DNA from 2 places in the Marinomonas sp. 15G6-16 genome. Region 1 is predicted to be linked to the other one. Evidence: riboswitches for the same ligand, from Rfam matches in the RefSeq annotation. Region 1 holds a riboswitch; the other holds the start of a gene.
What was found. Region 1 has a riboswitch for FMN ahead of AC0L46_RS13260 (6,7-dimethyl-8-ribityllumazine synthase). Riboswitches for the same ligand answer to the same signal wherever they lie in the genome.
Positions count from the first base shown of each region.

Region 2: linked by a shared signal. The riboswitch ahead of AC0L46_RS07870 (DMT family transporter) and the one ahead of AC0L46_RS13260 (6,7-dimethyl-8-ribityllumazine synthase) in region 1 are both predicted to bind FMN.

Region 1 is NZ_CM147916.1:2,772,180-2,778,739, reverse strand. It holds gene cobN (cobaltochelatase subunit CobN) at 1-1,295, opposite strand, end outside; gene cobW (cobalamin biosynthesis protein CobW) at 1,310-2,389, opposite strand; gene cobM (precorrin-4 C(11)-methyltransferase) at 2,392-3,183, opposite strand; gene cobJ (precorrin-3B C(17)-methyltransferase) at 3,217-3,993, opposite strand; gene AC0L46_RS13265 (MliC family protein) at 4,113-4,478, opposite strand; FMN riboswitch at 4,727-4,899, shown strand; gene AC0L46_RS13260 (6,7-dimethyl-8-ribityllumazine synthase) at 5,017-5,508, shown strand; gene AC0L46_RS13255 (methyl-accepting chemotaxis protein) at 5,825-6,560, shown strand, end outside.
Region 2 is NZ_CM147916.1:1,614,210-1,620,769, reverse strand. It holds gene AC0L46_RS07880 (ATP-grasp domain-containing protein) at 1-767, opposite strand, end outside; gene rarD (EamA family transporter RarD) at 880-1,797, opposite strand; FMN riboswitch at 1,951-2,128, shown strand; gene AC0L46_RS07870 (DMT family transporter) at 2,276-3,211, shown strand; gene AC0L46_RS07865 (MFS transporter) at 3,662-4,885, shown strand; gene AC0L46_RS07860 (FAD-dependent oxidoreductase) at 5,053-6,560, shown strand, end outside.

The sequences.
Region 1 (6,560 bases):
AATAAATTTACGGTAGAATGAGGCGTATCAAGACCGACACCATTACCAATTCGCCCATCTTTAGTCGGATAATTCGCCAACACAAAGGCAATGCGTTTTTCTTTGTTCGGTTTGCTCGCTAAGTTCGCATATCGCTTCGCCAGTTGCGCCACAAAGCGCGCTCGCTCTTCGTGTAATTCATAACGCACCAAATCAACTTGAGCGGTTTCATTGTAATGGCTTAAGGCTTTGAAGCTCACCGCGCGAGTCACAATACGGCCGTCCATTTCTGGCAATACAATTTGCATCGCCACATCACGGCTTCGTAAACCTTGTGTTTGTGCTTGCCAATCTTCTTGCGTACTGCCAGATAAAATGAGCTGTAAAACAGGAATAGGAGAATCAAAAGCGGATTGAAAATCGGTTGGTTCAGACGCTAAATCTGGGCTGCCCACTCGATTTGCGGCAAAACCTGTGGTGTTTAAAATCACTTTTGCTTGAGTTTGTTCAGCGAGGCTTTCGACCAAACCCACCGACACAGGATCTTTTAAGGAACTAACCGCAATCGCCAACGGCACCAAACCTTCTTGCTCTATAATGCTCAGCAGCGCATCGAACATGGCGGTATTTCCCGATTGCAAATGGGAGCGATAAAACACCACTAGCGTTACGGGCTTGTTTGTTAAAGATGCTTCGTAATGGCCTTGCCATTTCGCCAAGCTGGAGGCTTTGCCGTTATGGTAAATCAGAGCAGAAGGCAAAGGCGCCGGCTCAAGCCAAGTAAGCGGTTCATGAGAAGACGTTTGGTTAAAAAATTCTTGTGTCAGAAAGCGCAGACATTGTTCGTTATTCGCCTGACCACTCTCCCGTAAATATCGCCATACACGATGGGCGTTTTCCATTGAGCACGTTGACGCCTTCATCAACTCAACATCAGGCGTGTCGTCTCCGGGCACCAAGATCAAGGTACGATTCGGTTTGGCATTCGCCCAAGCCTGTAAACGCTGAAAACCATAAGGCCAATAATGTTCGCCACCCAACAGGGAAACGACCACTACTTTGGCTTTTTCTAATACTTTGTCTTCATAAAGGTCATACGCGGCTGGCTTGGCTAATTGCATCCAATTGGCAAGGCGAACGCTGGGCAAGATTGCGGTAAATTCATCTATTGAATGCAACGCATCCAAGGCGTTTCCAAGCGCACCAAGCACAGAATCCGCCGCAGCCAAGATCACCAGATCCGCAGGGCTTTGTCCTAAATCGACAATGCCTTCATCGTCTACAAATCCGCCCGGTTTGGCTGCCAGTAAATGCATACTTCGACTATTTCCTAAGAAGTAAGAGCATTATGCAGAGCACTTTCGATGCTCTCTTTTGTGATGCCTTTACCAATGAACACCAATTGCGTTTGGCGGATTTCATCGGCTTGCCATAAACGATCGAAATAACGGTCTAAACGTTTGCCAACCGCTTGAAACACCTGTCGCATTGGTTTGCCATGAACGGCGGCAAACCCTTTAATACGAAAGATATTATGCTCTTCCAACAACTGGGAAAGGGTTTCTTGCAATAAGTCAGATTGCACTTCACCAAGGCTCACCACAAAAGAATCAAAATGGTCGTGGGCGTGATCGTGATGTTCGCCGTGCGCGTGATGATGATCATGATGATTGTGCACTTCGTCGATTCGACTTTCTGTCGCGGCATCAATACCTAATAAAGCGTCCAGCGCCACTTCGCCATTTTCGATGTAGGCAGTCTTCACGCTTTTTGGCACTTCATGACGAATGATGCTTTGTACACGAGTACGAGCTTCGTCATCCAATAAATCGTTTTTCGTCACCACCACAAGATCCGCGGCGCTTAGCTGATCATCCAATAACTCTTGCAAGCTTGGGTCATGATCAAGGCTGTCGTCTGCTTCTCGCTGAGCTTGTACTTTATTTTCATCGTGAGCGAAACGACCTGCGGCAACGGCTGCGCCATCAACAACCGTGATCACCGCATCCACTGTGCAATGTTCTTTAATGCCCGGCCAATTAAAGGCTTGCACCAAAGGCTTAGGCAAGGCCAAACCGCTGGTTTCAATTAAGATGTGGTCAATGTCGTCACGACGCGCCACCAGCTGTTCCATCACAGGTAAAAACTCTTCTTCTACCGTGCAACAAATACAACCGTTCGCCAGCTCATAAAAGCCATCGTCACTGCGTTGGCCGCTTTCTTGCTCGTCATCACAATCCAAAGGACAAGAACGAAGCAATTCTGAATCTATGTCCAGTTCACCAAATTCATTCACAATGACCGCAATGCGTTTGCCTGCGGCTTGCTTTAGCACATTCGACAATAAGGTGGTTTTACCGCTTCCTAAAAAGCCAGTGACAATCGTTGTTGGAATTTTATTAAGTTGCATGATTAACCCTGCTCTTTGGAGTTTTTGTTTTTAGGTTTATGTATTTTTCTGAAGATATGCGCTTGCCCTTTATCGTATAAATAAGAGTCGGCGAAATCGTCGGTATCCAGTACTTTCCCGACCAGAATCAAGCTGGTGCGAGTGAATTTTTTCTCACGGACTTTGGCAACGATGTCCGCCAAGGTGCCAACCACATAATCTTGATCTGGCCAGCTGGTTCGATAACACACTGCCACAGGGCAATCTTCGCCATAATGAGGAATCAGTTCTTCAACGATTTTATGAATACGTGTGATGCCTAAATGAATGGCCAGCGTCGCGCCACTTTGTGCCAACGCGGGCAAACACTCTCGTTCTGGAAACGGAGTTTTGCCTTCATAGCGCGTCATAATGACGGTTTGTGATACGCCCGACAATGTCAGTTCTTTTTTCAATAAGGCCGCGGACGCTGCCACGGCGCTGACTCCTGGAATTACTTCATAGTCGATATCGAGTGCTTCCAAGCGACGAATCTGTTCGCCAATAGCACCATATAAAGCCGGATCGCCAGACTGTAAACGCGCAATGTCTTTGCCTTCTTTCGCGGCTTGTTCGATGACAGCGGTGGTTTCCTCTAGATTCATTTCAGCCGTATCGTAAATGGCTTCCGCCGAGCCACGAACACTGTCAATCACTTGCGTTGGAATCAAAGAACCCGCGTATAAAATGACCGCGCAACGTTCGATGGTTTTCACGGCTTTCACTGTCATTAAGTCAGGATCACCCGGCCCTGCGCCAATAAAATAGACTGTCATGTATTATTACTCATTCAGTGTGCGATGGATTTCCTAGAGTTTTTTCGAATAGCCGCGAGGTGTGTAAATCCATTCTTTCTCGCCGTTTACTATGTGTTTGGTATCAGAATTCCCCACGCTTACCATGGTAAACATGTCCACGTCTTTGGCGTCTAATTCTCCCAGCGTCGTGAAAGTAATGTCTTCTTCTGGTCTGGTTAATTGACGGCCAATCATCACAGGCGTGCTTGCAGGACGATATTGCAACAAGACATCACGGGCGTGATTCAATTGCCAGTCGCGCTTTTTAGAAACAGGATTATAAAAAGACACAACAAAATCGCCCATACCACAAGCATGAAGGCGTTTGTCTATGGTTTCCCAAGGGGTTAATAAATCCGATAGAGAGATCGTACAGAAATCGTGGCCCAACATAGCACCGACTCGGCTTGCGCCCGCTTGCATCGCGGAAATACCTGGGATCACTTCAATCTCGACATCGAGCCATTCTGGGTGACTTTCTTTGCCTTGAAGTTGTAAATCTAAGAGTTCAAACACCAAGGTCGCCATAGCATAAATGCCAATATCGCCACTAGAAATAAGCGCCGTATTTTTACCTTGTGCTGCAAGCGTAAGTGCTAAACGCGCTCGACCGATTTCTTCGCCTAACGGCAAATCGTGGAAGGTTTTTCCGTCACTTAATTCACCCAGCAACTCTAAATAGTAACCATAAGCGACCCAGTCACTGCAGGCCGTTAATGCTTTTGTTGCATTCGGCGCAACCAAACCTAGATCACCGGGCCCCATGCCCATTACAAATAACTTGCTCATTCATTCTCTACATATAACAGAGCGCAACCTGCGCGAATGGCGTTATTGTACACGGAATGGAGGCTTAACGAGATGAAAAGGCTGGAATTTAAAGTGAGAGATGTTCAGGTAAAAGCAGATTAAGAATCAACATGCAGCAAAAGGCATTGAATCTCTTTTGCGCTTTTTGTGCTTAACACGGTTTTTTCACTTTGAATGACAAAGGACAAAGACTCTCCTAGGAAAGAAGATCCTGACGCACTCACAGCATGATTCAGTAAGTGTGTTTCATTTTTCCATGTTAATTCTGCTTGATCACCATGAAAGTAGACATTCAGCAGCTTATCATCACAGGAATAAACAGCAGCGTTTGTTTGCACCACATCTTCAATCTCATAAACTTCCTCCTCAATAACCTTCTCGTTATTAACGGAAGAACAAGCTACTACAGCAAGCGCCATAAAGGTAATCAGTGTGCTGCGCAAAAATAAAATAAGCGACGTCATAATGTAGTACTCCTTGCTGGCATTAACCCTTTATTCCATATAATACATTTAAGCATAAATGGCTGCTTTATCTATCTTACATCGACGATACTTTTGAAATGTGTATTGTATCAGTAGGAATGAGTAACTTTTTGTTGCAGCCTTAGCCTATCTCAAACGCTTCCTAAATTTCATCACATTTACTCCTTATCTTGCTTTGACACAAGACAACAAATAAAAGTATATTCAGCCCATCGGAAAAATTCCGATTTCGTTCTCGGGGCGGGGTGAAACTCCCCACCGGCGGTAAAGATAATACGTAAACGTAGCATCTAAGCCCGCGAGCGCCTTTTAGCATTTTTATATAGAAGTGCTTTTAGGGTCAGCAGATCTGGTGAGACTCCAGAGCCGACGGTTATAGTCCGGATGATAGAGAGCGTGTCAGACAAAACCTCTAGCAGAGTCGTATTCTTACGTCACTGTATTAAGGTATGCCATTTACATGGTGTTTTTGCCTGCCCGTTCGCCCTGATTCACCTTATATTTATAGGATTTTAAAATGAATCAGAGCTCAACGAATCACATTGATTTCACACCAGCAACAAAACGTATTGCGATACTTCACGCCGCTTGGCATGAAGAGATCGTATTGAATTGCGTTAACAGTTTCAAAGATGAGTTAATTTCTCGCGGATACGATGCATCACTTATTGATGTCATTCCTGTACCCGGTGCTTATGAAATTCCTCTACAAGCAAAGCTATTAGCAAAAAGCGGTCAATATGCCGCCATTGCTGGCAGCGCATTGGTTGTCGATGGCGGAATATATCGACATGATTTTGTCGCGCAAACAGTTTGTAATGCTCTTATGCAAGTGCAGTTAGAAACTGAAGTACCGGTTTTAACCGCTGTACTGACGCCTCATAATTTCCATGAACATGATGAGCATAAAGATTACTTTAGTCGTCATTTTGTGAAAAAAGGGGCCGAGCTTGCTAATGCATGCGATCAAGCGATTCGCTTAACAGAAAGTGCAAAAGCCTTAGGCTAAAGCCAACTTAGCCCTAAATTAAAGCTCTGTGCATAGCCTATGCTCAGGGCTTTTTTATTTTCTTATTCTCTTCTTATGCGCCCTTCCATTAAATACTCTAAGCGATATTACCGACAGAACATCTGAGTGTCATAGACTCACTTGATTAAAAAAATTATTGTAATACTTATTGTTTTAATCAAAAGTTTAAAACACACTTCTATAAAATAAAGTACGAAAGCAGCTGCATAGAAAGGTTGTCATAAAATACAAGTATACATTTTATTACAATCATGCATGATTGATCTGACCAAATAGACAGAAAGGCAACTTGTCCATGAACGCAACACAAAAAACCTTGAAGAACGACCTCTTTATATATCGACTATTGATGAGCCAGGCTCCAATTTTGCTTATCAGCGGGATGCTAGGAGAAAAGCTTTTCTCTTTTACGCTTGTGGCTGCCGCCATTATCGTGGTTGCAACTCAACTTTTTTATAGCTTATTTAAAGGCACTATCGGCTTCTCCATTGCGGCCGGTGTCATCATTATGTTGGTGTCATCCTTCCTCATTCAAAGCCAATTAGGCTTAATTGAGATGCACTTTCATATCTTTAACTCTATGGTCATGCTGCTCATTTATCAGAAGTGGCAACCTATTCTTGCTGCATTAGTCACAACGGCTCTCTACCACATTGGTTTCATGTTTGTACAAATGGCAGAGGTTCATATTGGAGACATGCCGATTATGGTGTTTTCAGGTCACCACAGTTTAGGCTTAATGATCGTCCACTGTATTTTCGCTATCGCAGAAGCAAGCTTACTTATGTACATGGCACATCTTATGACAAAGCAATCCGCTGCCAACGTCAAAATTGCCAATACAATTGAGCAGATTTCCAAAAAGAATGATCTTTCTTTAAGAATCGATAAACCGACTTCGGATGGAGAGATCGCACTTAACAACTTATTAGAAAAGCTATCTAATCTGTTTTCAGATTACCAACGCATCGCTTTGTCTTTAGTTCAGTCAAGTAAGCACATCAGCCAAATCACAACTGAAGTTAACTCAA
Region 2 (6,560 bases), 1.2 Mb from region 1:
AATACATGCTGCTCATTTAGATAATTGAGAAGCTCATTATTCACATCGTGCTGAATGCTACTGATTCCTTGGTTCCCAAAAATACGATTGATTTCAATTACATAAGGAACAGAGCCGACCATCGCGACATCGAATCCAGCGTGATTAATGTCTAATGATTCCGCTAAAAAGGTTACTAAGTCTTGAGCTTCTTTCGGAATCAAAGCTACTTCTACCTGGCCGCCTTGGCTAATGTTATTGTGGAAACCATTGTCCGACTGCAAGCGCCAGTATCCGTTGACGATTTTATTCCCGACCCAAATGATGCGCATATCGCGGTCGATGGGTAAGTACTCCTGCACATAAAGCACATCTGTTAGAGCGATGTAATCGCGCCATTGTCCTAATGTTTCAATCAAGAAGACACCATTCCCCATGCTGCTGCGGGGGATTTTCGCCACGAAAGGCGATGGCATTTCGTCCCAGATTTTGTCTGCTTCATAAGGTGTGTTTGCTGCAATCACAGTATAAGGGTGATGTGCTGGCGCCACTGTCCGAAATGTACGAGTCATTTCGATCTTGTCATGACCAATCATGTAAGAGGCTAGGCTAGGAAATATGCGCTTTTTAAGGCCAAATATTAAGGCGTTTAATTGCCAATACTGAGGAAAAAGCAGCCAATCCGCCTGTTTGATTTCATCTAAATGTTCATACATAGATTCAGGTTTTATGTATCGAACATTCGGTAAATGAAGTGTTCTTAATGCATCAAAAGAGATGATTTTCATTTAAGTCGCATCAGTGGCCAAAGAGGCGCCGATTGTGTGCTTAAGCGAGGAAAAAGGGAATAAAAATTTCACCTAAAATCGTAAAAAATCGACTTATCTGTATAAGCCGATTTTAGGGCGTTTCTTGGCTTTTTTGTAATGCGTTTCTTGCGCGAGTATTACGCATTCGACGAATAGAGTCGAACACCAGCATAGCCAAAGCTGCCCAAATCAAAATAAAGGTAATCAGCTTATCGATACTTAAGGGTTCGTTATATAAAAATACCGCCAAAATAAACATGCCGGTTGGACCAATGTATTGAAAAAAGCCGAGCGTAACCATGCTGACGCGATTTGCTGCTGCCGCAAAACACATGAGTGGAATCATGGTAACTGGGCCCGCCGCGAAAAGTAATAAATTGGTGGTCGTGCTGTTGTCGAAAAGGTTCCCAGAGGAAGAATCCGTCAACATCAAATAAGTGAGTGCGAAAGGTAAAAGGATTCCTGTTTCAATCGCCATTCCAGTGAAACTATCCACTGCGACTTTTTTACGTACTAAGCCATAAAAGCCAAAGCTGATGGCGAGAGATAAGGCAACCCAAGGCAAAGAGCCAAATTTGATCACCTCAAACGCCACTGCGCCAAAACATAAAAGAACCGCGGCTTTACGGACTCTATCTAGTTTGTCTTTGAAAAAGATCACACCCAATAAAATACTAATGAGCGGATTAATGTAGTAACCCAAGCTAGCGCTGAGCATTTGGTCGTTTTGTACGGCCCAAATAAATGTTCCCCAGTTGATTGCAATCAGCACAGTAGAAACTGCCATAGCCATTAAGGTTTTTGGCGACTGAACCACGGCTTTAAGTGCTTTGCCGTAACCTAGTATTAGGATTAAGACTAAGACAATGAGACAAGACCAGATAATTCGATGTGAAAGAATCTCTGTTGCGGGAAGAAACGACATTTCTTTAAAGTAAATGGGAGTAATCGCCCACAGAATAAAGGCGCTTAACGCGTAAAAAACGCCACTTCTTGAAGATGTTTGCACGTAAATTCCTTTTCATTCAGAGAATCTTAATGAGAGGGCGGAAGTGTATAGTAATTTTTAGCTAAGATGCAGCATAAAATGGCTTTCTCGTGGCTGAGTATATTGCCTAAAAACGAGGATGGGTTTAGAGTTAGTCCATTACTTTTTACATTAATCGAACTTCGGGGCGGGGCGAAATTCCCCACCGGCGGTAATTTAATAAAATGCTTCTTTGGTATTGCATTAAAAAGCCCGCGAGCGCTTAGATTGAATAGCAATTGAAAATCTAAGGTCAGCAGATCTGGTGAGACTCCAGAGCCGACGGTTACAGTCCGGATGATAGAAGATCGACCAAGCAACAAAGAATCATTTCTCTTAGCGAGTAATGGTTATTTTTGTTGGCGCTTTCTATGCGTTTTTTCTTACATGCTTTGGTTATGTAAGTGTCTTGGTATATTCCTCATCACCCCTGTGCATCTTACTTATTGGAGAAACCAAGATGGCAGGAACATTCTTTATCATGATCGCGTGCTTTACGTGGGCGCTTGATACTTTAATTCGTTATCCACTGTTGGGCGCGGGTTATTCCACTCTGCAAATTGTTCTTATTGAACACCTTACTTTGGTGCTATTTGTTAGTCCTATGCTTTGGCGTGCACGCCATGTTTATCGCCAAATGTCGATGAATAGCTTTCTGTGTTTGTTTTTCATTGGTGGCGTTGGCTCCGCTGTGGGAACCTTGGCATTCACCGAAGCGTTTCAATATTTGAATCCAACCGTGGTGATTTTGCTGCAGAAGCTACAACCCGTGATTGCGATCTTGTTGGCTTATTGGTTCTTGAAAGAGCGCATTGAAGGTCAATTTTTACGTTGGGCTGTGGTGATTTTATTTGGTAGTTTTGTGATGATGTGGCCAGATTTACGCACCTTAGGAGAGGCTCAATGGCATTACTCTAGTGATAACATGAGCATTTTCAAAGGCTATGGATATACCTTAATTGCTGTTTTTGCATGGGGCGCGGCAACGGTATGTGGGAAGTACTTATCGCATCAAAACATACCTGCTAATGCGATTATGTCTGGCCGCTTTGTCGCAGGCCTGTTGGTATTATTGCCTTTAGCGCTGGCGCAGACGAACAGCTTAACGGCAATGGAATCTGTCGATCTGAGCCTAGTGGTTGCCATGGCTTTGCTAAGCGGCTTTATTGGCATGTGGTTCTATTATCAAGGGCTGAAAACAGTGCCTGCGCAATTGGCGACGTTAGCCGAGTTGTCTTTCCCTGTTTTCGCTGCGGCGATTAACTGGTACTTCTTAGATTTGGATTTAACCTTCTACCAAATTATCGGTGGTTTCCTGCTTATCTTTGGCAACATCGGATTGCGCTTTAAAGAGCTTCGAAAGTCCGATCTTACGGTAGTGACTCATCAGTCCTAATCAGCTCAGTTGAATAGCTTAATGTGATTTACGCTAAGGAAGGTACGAACAAGTCCACTGGCTTCAGCGTGTGGATAAACCTTTATTATTCGAGGCAAGCTTCACAGTCCAATATGAATATATTGGCAAGAAGCTTAACAAAGAATAAAAAGTGTTTAGCTCACGCCCTTCGGGTCTTTCAGAGAAGCGGCCTCTCTGCGTTAAGAGTGATTGAAAGGTATTAACATTCCTGCTCACTCTTGCCTTGATAGACCGTTTCTCTGATAAGACTGAAGCTCAGAAGACTTATTCGCACCTTCCTTGAGCTATTCTTTATATTTTCTCCTTTCCTATCCCCTAAAGCGGCGACTTTGATTTAGAATAGCGCGCCTATTTCTGCCCAAAAGATCAAGATTAGAAGGATTGCTTCTTTTGTTTTTTTAATATGGACGCTTTCGATAAGGAAAATAAATGCCATCTGAGACCCTTAAAACACACACTCCTGAAATAAAAACACAGTTTATTCCCGTTATATTTCTTTGGATTGCGGGTGTTTCTGCCGCCATGCAATTTGCCAAGTTCTCTATTTCTTATGACGCTTTGCTACAGCATTATCAAACGGGAGCAACATTAACAGGCGCTGCTTTGTCTGTTGTGGGTGTGGCTGGTTTAGTATTTGGCGTATTTGGCGGCCTGATTGCGAGCCGAGTGGGTTATTTGAAAGTATTAATGGGTGCGTTGTTTTTAGGCGGTATTTTGTCTTTTGTCCAAGCGACATTGCCGCCTTTTGAATTGATCTTTATTACGCGGATTTTAGAAGGTTTTTCTCAACTGGGCGTGGTGGTTTCTGCACCGACGTTAATTGCCAAGTTAAGTTCGGACAAGCATCGATCTTTAACCATGGGATTATGGGGAACCTTTTTTGGAGTGGCTTTCGCAGTAAGTGGTGGCGTGGGTAAATGGACGCTAGATAATTATGGCATGCATGAGTTGTTTTTTAGTCACGGTGTGTTGATCTCTTTGATGGGCGTTGTGCTATTTGTATTGCTGCGTAAGAACTCGGTATTGGATATTGCGCCTGTGAGTGCCAATCAAGGCAGTTTTTTACGTCAAATGCTGAATGTTTACCGTAACCCAAGAGCGCTTTTGCCCAGTACAGTGTTTCTTTTTTATACCTGTACGCTAGTGTCCTTACTGACGTACATTCCTCGTTTAGTGAGTGACTCAACTATCCAAGCTTTGATGCTGGTGGTTTTACCATTAGTCAGTACCAGTGGAACCTTTATAGCTGGTGCACTGGCGCAATATGTTATGAAACCTCAACGTGTTGCCATGATGGCTTACTCCACCGTGGCGATGTGCGGTCTTATTTTGTTGTTTGTGTATCAAGAGCCACTTTGGTTTGCTTTTGTTGTTGGTGTGCTGATTTTGTTTTTAGGTATGATTCCTGGTGCGTCGTTAGCCTTGATTCCTGTATTGGCAAGAAATCCGGCAGAACAAGCTCAGGGTTATGGGCTCATTGCTCAGTTTGGTAATCTTGGTGCGACAATCGGGCCACCAGTTTTTGCGACGCTTGTGACTTTGTTTGGCGTGAACGGATTGGTTTCTATGGTTCTAGTGATTTGCGCCTTGGGCTTATCTGCTTGTTTTTTAGTATTCCGCTTAATTGCTTCTTCTAAAATATCTAAGAGATAAAGTTAGTTTTATTAGCCACATAAAATGGACGAATTGTGGCTTTTGAGAGTTTATCTCAGAAATAATTTTGGAATTTGTAACATTATTCTCCTTTTGACGTCTAATATTTATAACATCAGCTGCATAACGTGTTGATTTGCACTGGAATGATTGTATTGGAGTCTTACATGAAGAAAATTGGGTTACTGGTCATCATCGCGGTACTTGCTGCCGTATTCTTTTATTTTGATTTGCATAAGCTACTCACTCTCGAGGGTTTGAAGTCAGGTTTAGATACATTTGAAGCATGGCGTGCTGAAAGTCCTCTGTTGATTGGCGGTGCGTTTTTGGTCTTGTACGTGATTGTGACCGCCTTGTCTTTGCCAGGCGCTGCGATTATGACATTAGCCGCTGGTGCTTTATTCGGTTTAGGCTGGGGTTTATTAATCGTTTCCTTCGCCAGCAGTATCGGTGCGACGTTAGCCTTTCTTGTTTCTCGTTATTTGCTTCAAGACACAGTTCAAAAGCGCTTTGGTGACCGTTTAAAAGCCTTTAATGAAGGCATTGAAAAAGAAGGCGCGTTCTACTTATTCACGCTTCGTCTTGTTCCTATTTTCCCTTTCTTCTTGATTAACCTGTTGATGGGCTTAACAACCATTCGTGCTTTCACCTTCTACTGGGCGAGCCAGTTAGGCATGTTGGCAGGTACGTTTGTATTCGTGAACGCGGGTACGCAGCTTGGTCAGCTAGAGAGCTTGTCGGGCATCTTGTCTCCTCCATTACTACTTTCTTTCGTTCTATTAGGTGTGTTCCCTTTGATTGCTAAAAAATTGATCAACATTATTAAAGCGCGTCGTGTTTATGCAGGCTATACAAAACCAAAAACATTTGATCGTAACCTGATTGTTATTGGTGGCGGTGCTGGTGGCTTAGTAAGTGCTTACATTGCGGCTGCAGTAAAAGCCAAAGTGACCTTGATTGAAGCTAATAAAATGGGTGGTGATTGCCTTAACTATGGTTGTGTACCAAGTAAAGCCATCATTAAAAGTGCCAAAATCGCCCAGCAAATGCGACATGCCGAAAACTACGGTTTGAACAGCAGTGAGCCCGCTTTCTCCTTCAAAAAAGTCATGGCACGCGTTCATGATGTCATCAGCCAGATAGAGCCTCATGACAGTGTTGAGCGTTACACGGCCCTTGGTGTGGATGTTGTACAAGGTTACGGGAAACTGATCGACCCTTGGACAGTTGAAATTCAACTGAATGACGGCGGCACTAAACGTATGACAGCGCGCAGTATTGTGTTGGCAACAGGCGCTCGTCCATTCGTACCACCATTACCAGGTTTAGACGATGTGGGTTATTACACGAGCGATACGCTTTGGGAAGAGTTCGCTAAATTTGATGAGCCGCCAAAACGTCTTGTTGTGTTGGGCGGTGGCCCGATCGGTTCTGAGTTGGCGCAAAGCTTCGCTCGCCTTGGTTCAAATGTGACACAGGTGGAACGTGGCGAACGCATCATGATTCGTGAAGACGAAGAAGTGTCTGAATTGGTTCAGAAAAGCATGAGAGCCGATGGCGTGAATATCTTAACCTCTCATAATGCGGTTCGTTGTGAGAAAGAAGGTGATGTGAAGCGCTTAATTGTCGAAAAAGACGGCGTAGAAAGCGTGATCGAATTTGATGCCTTGCTGTG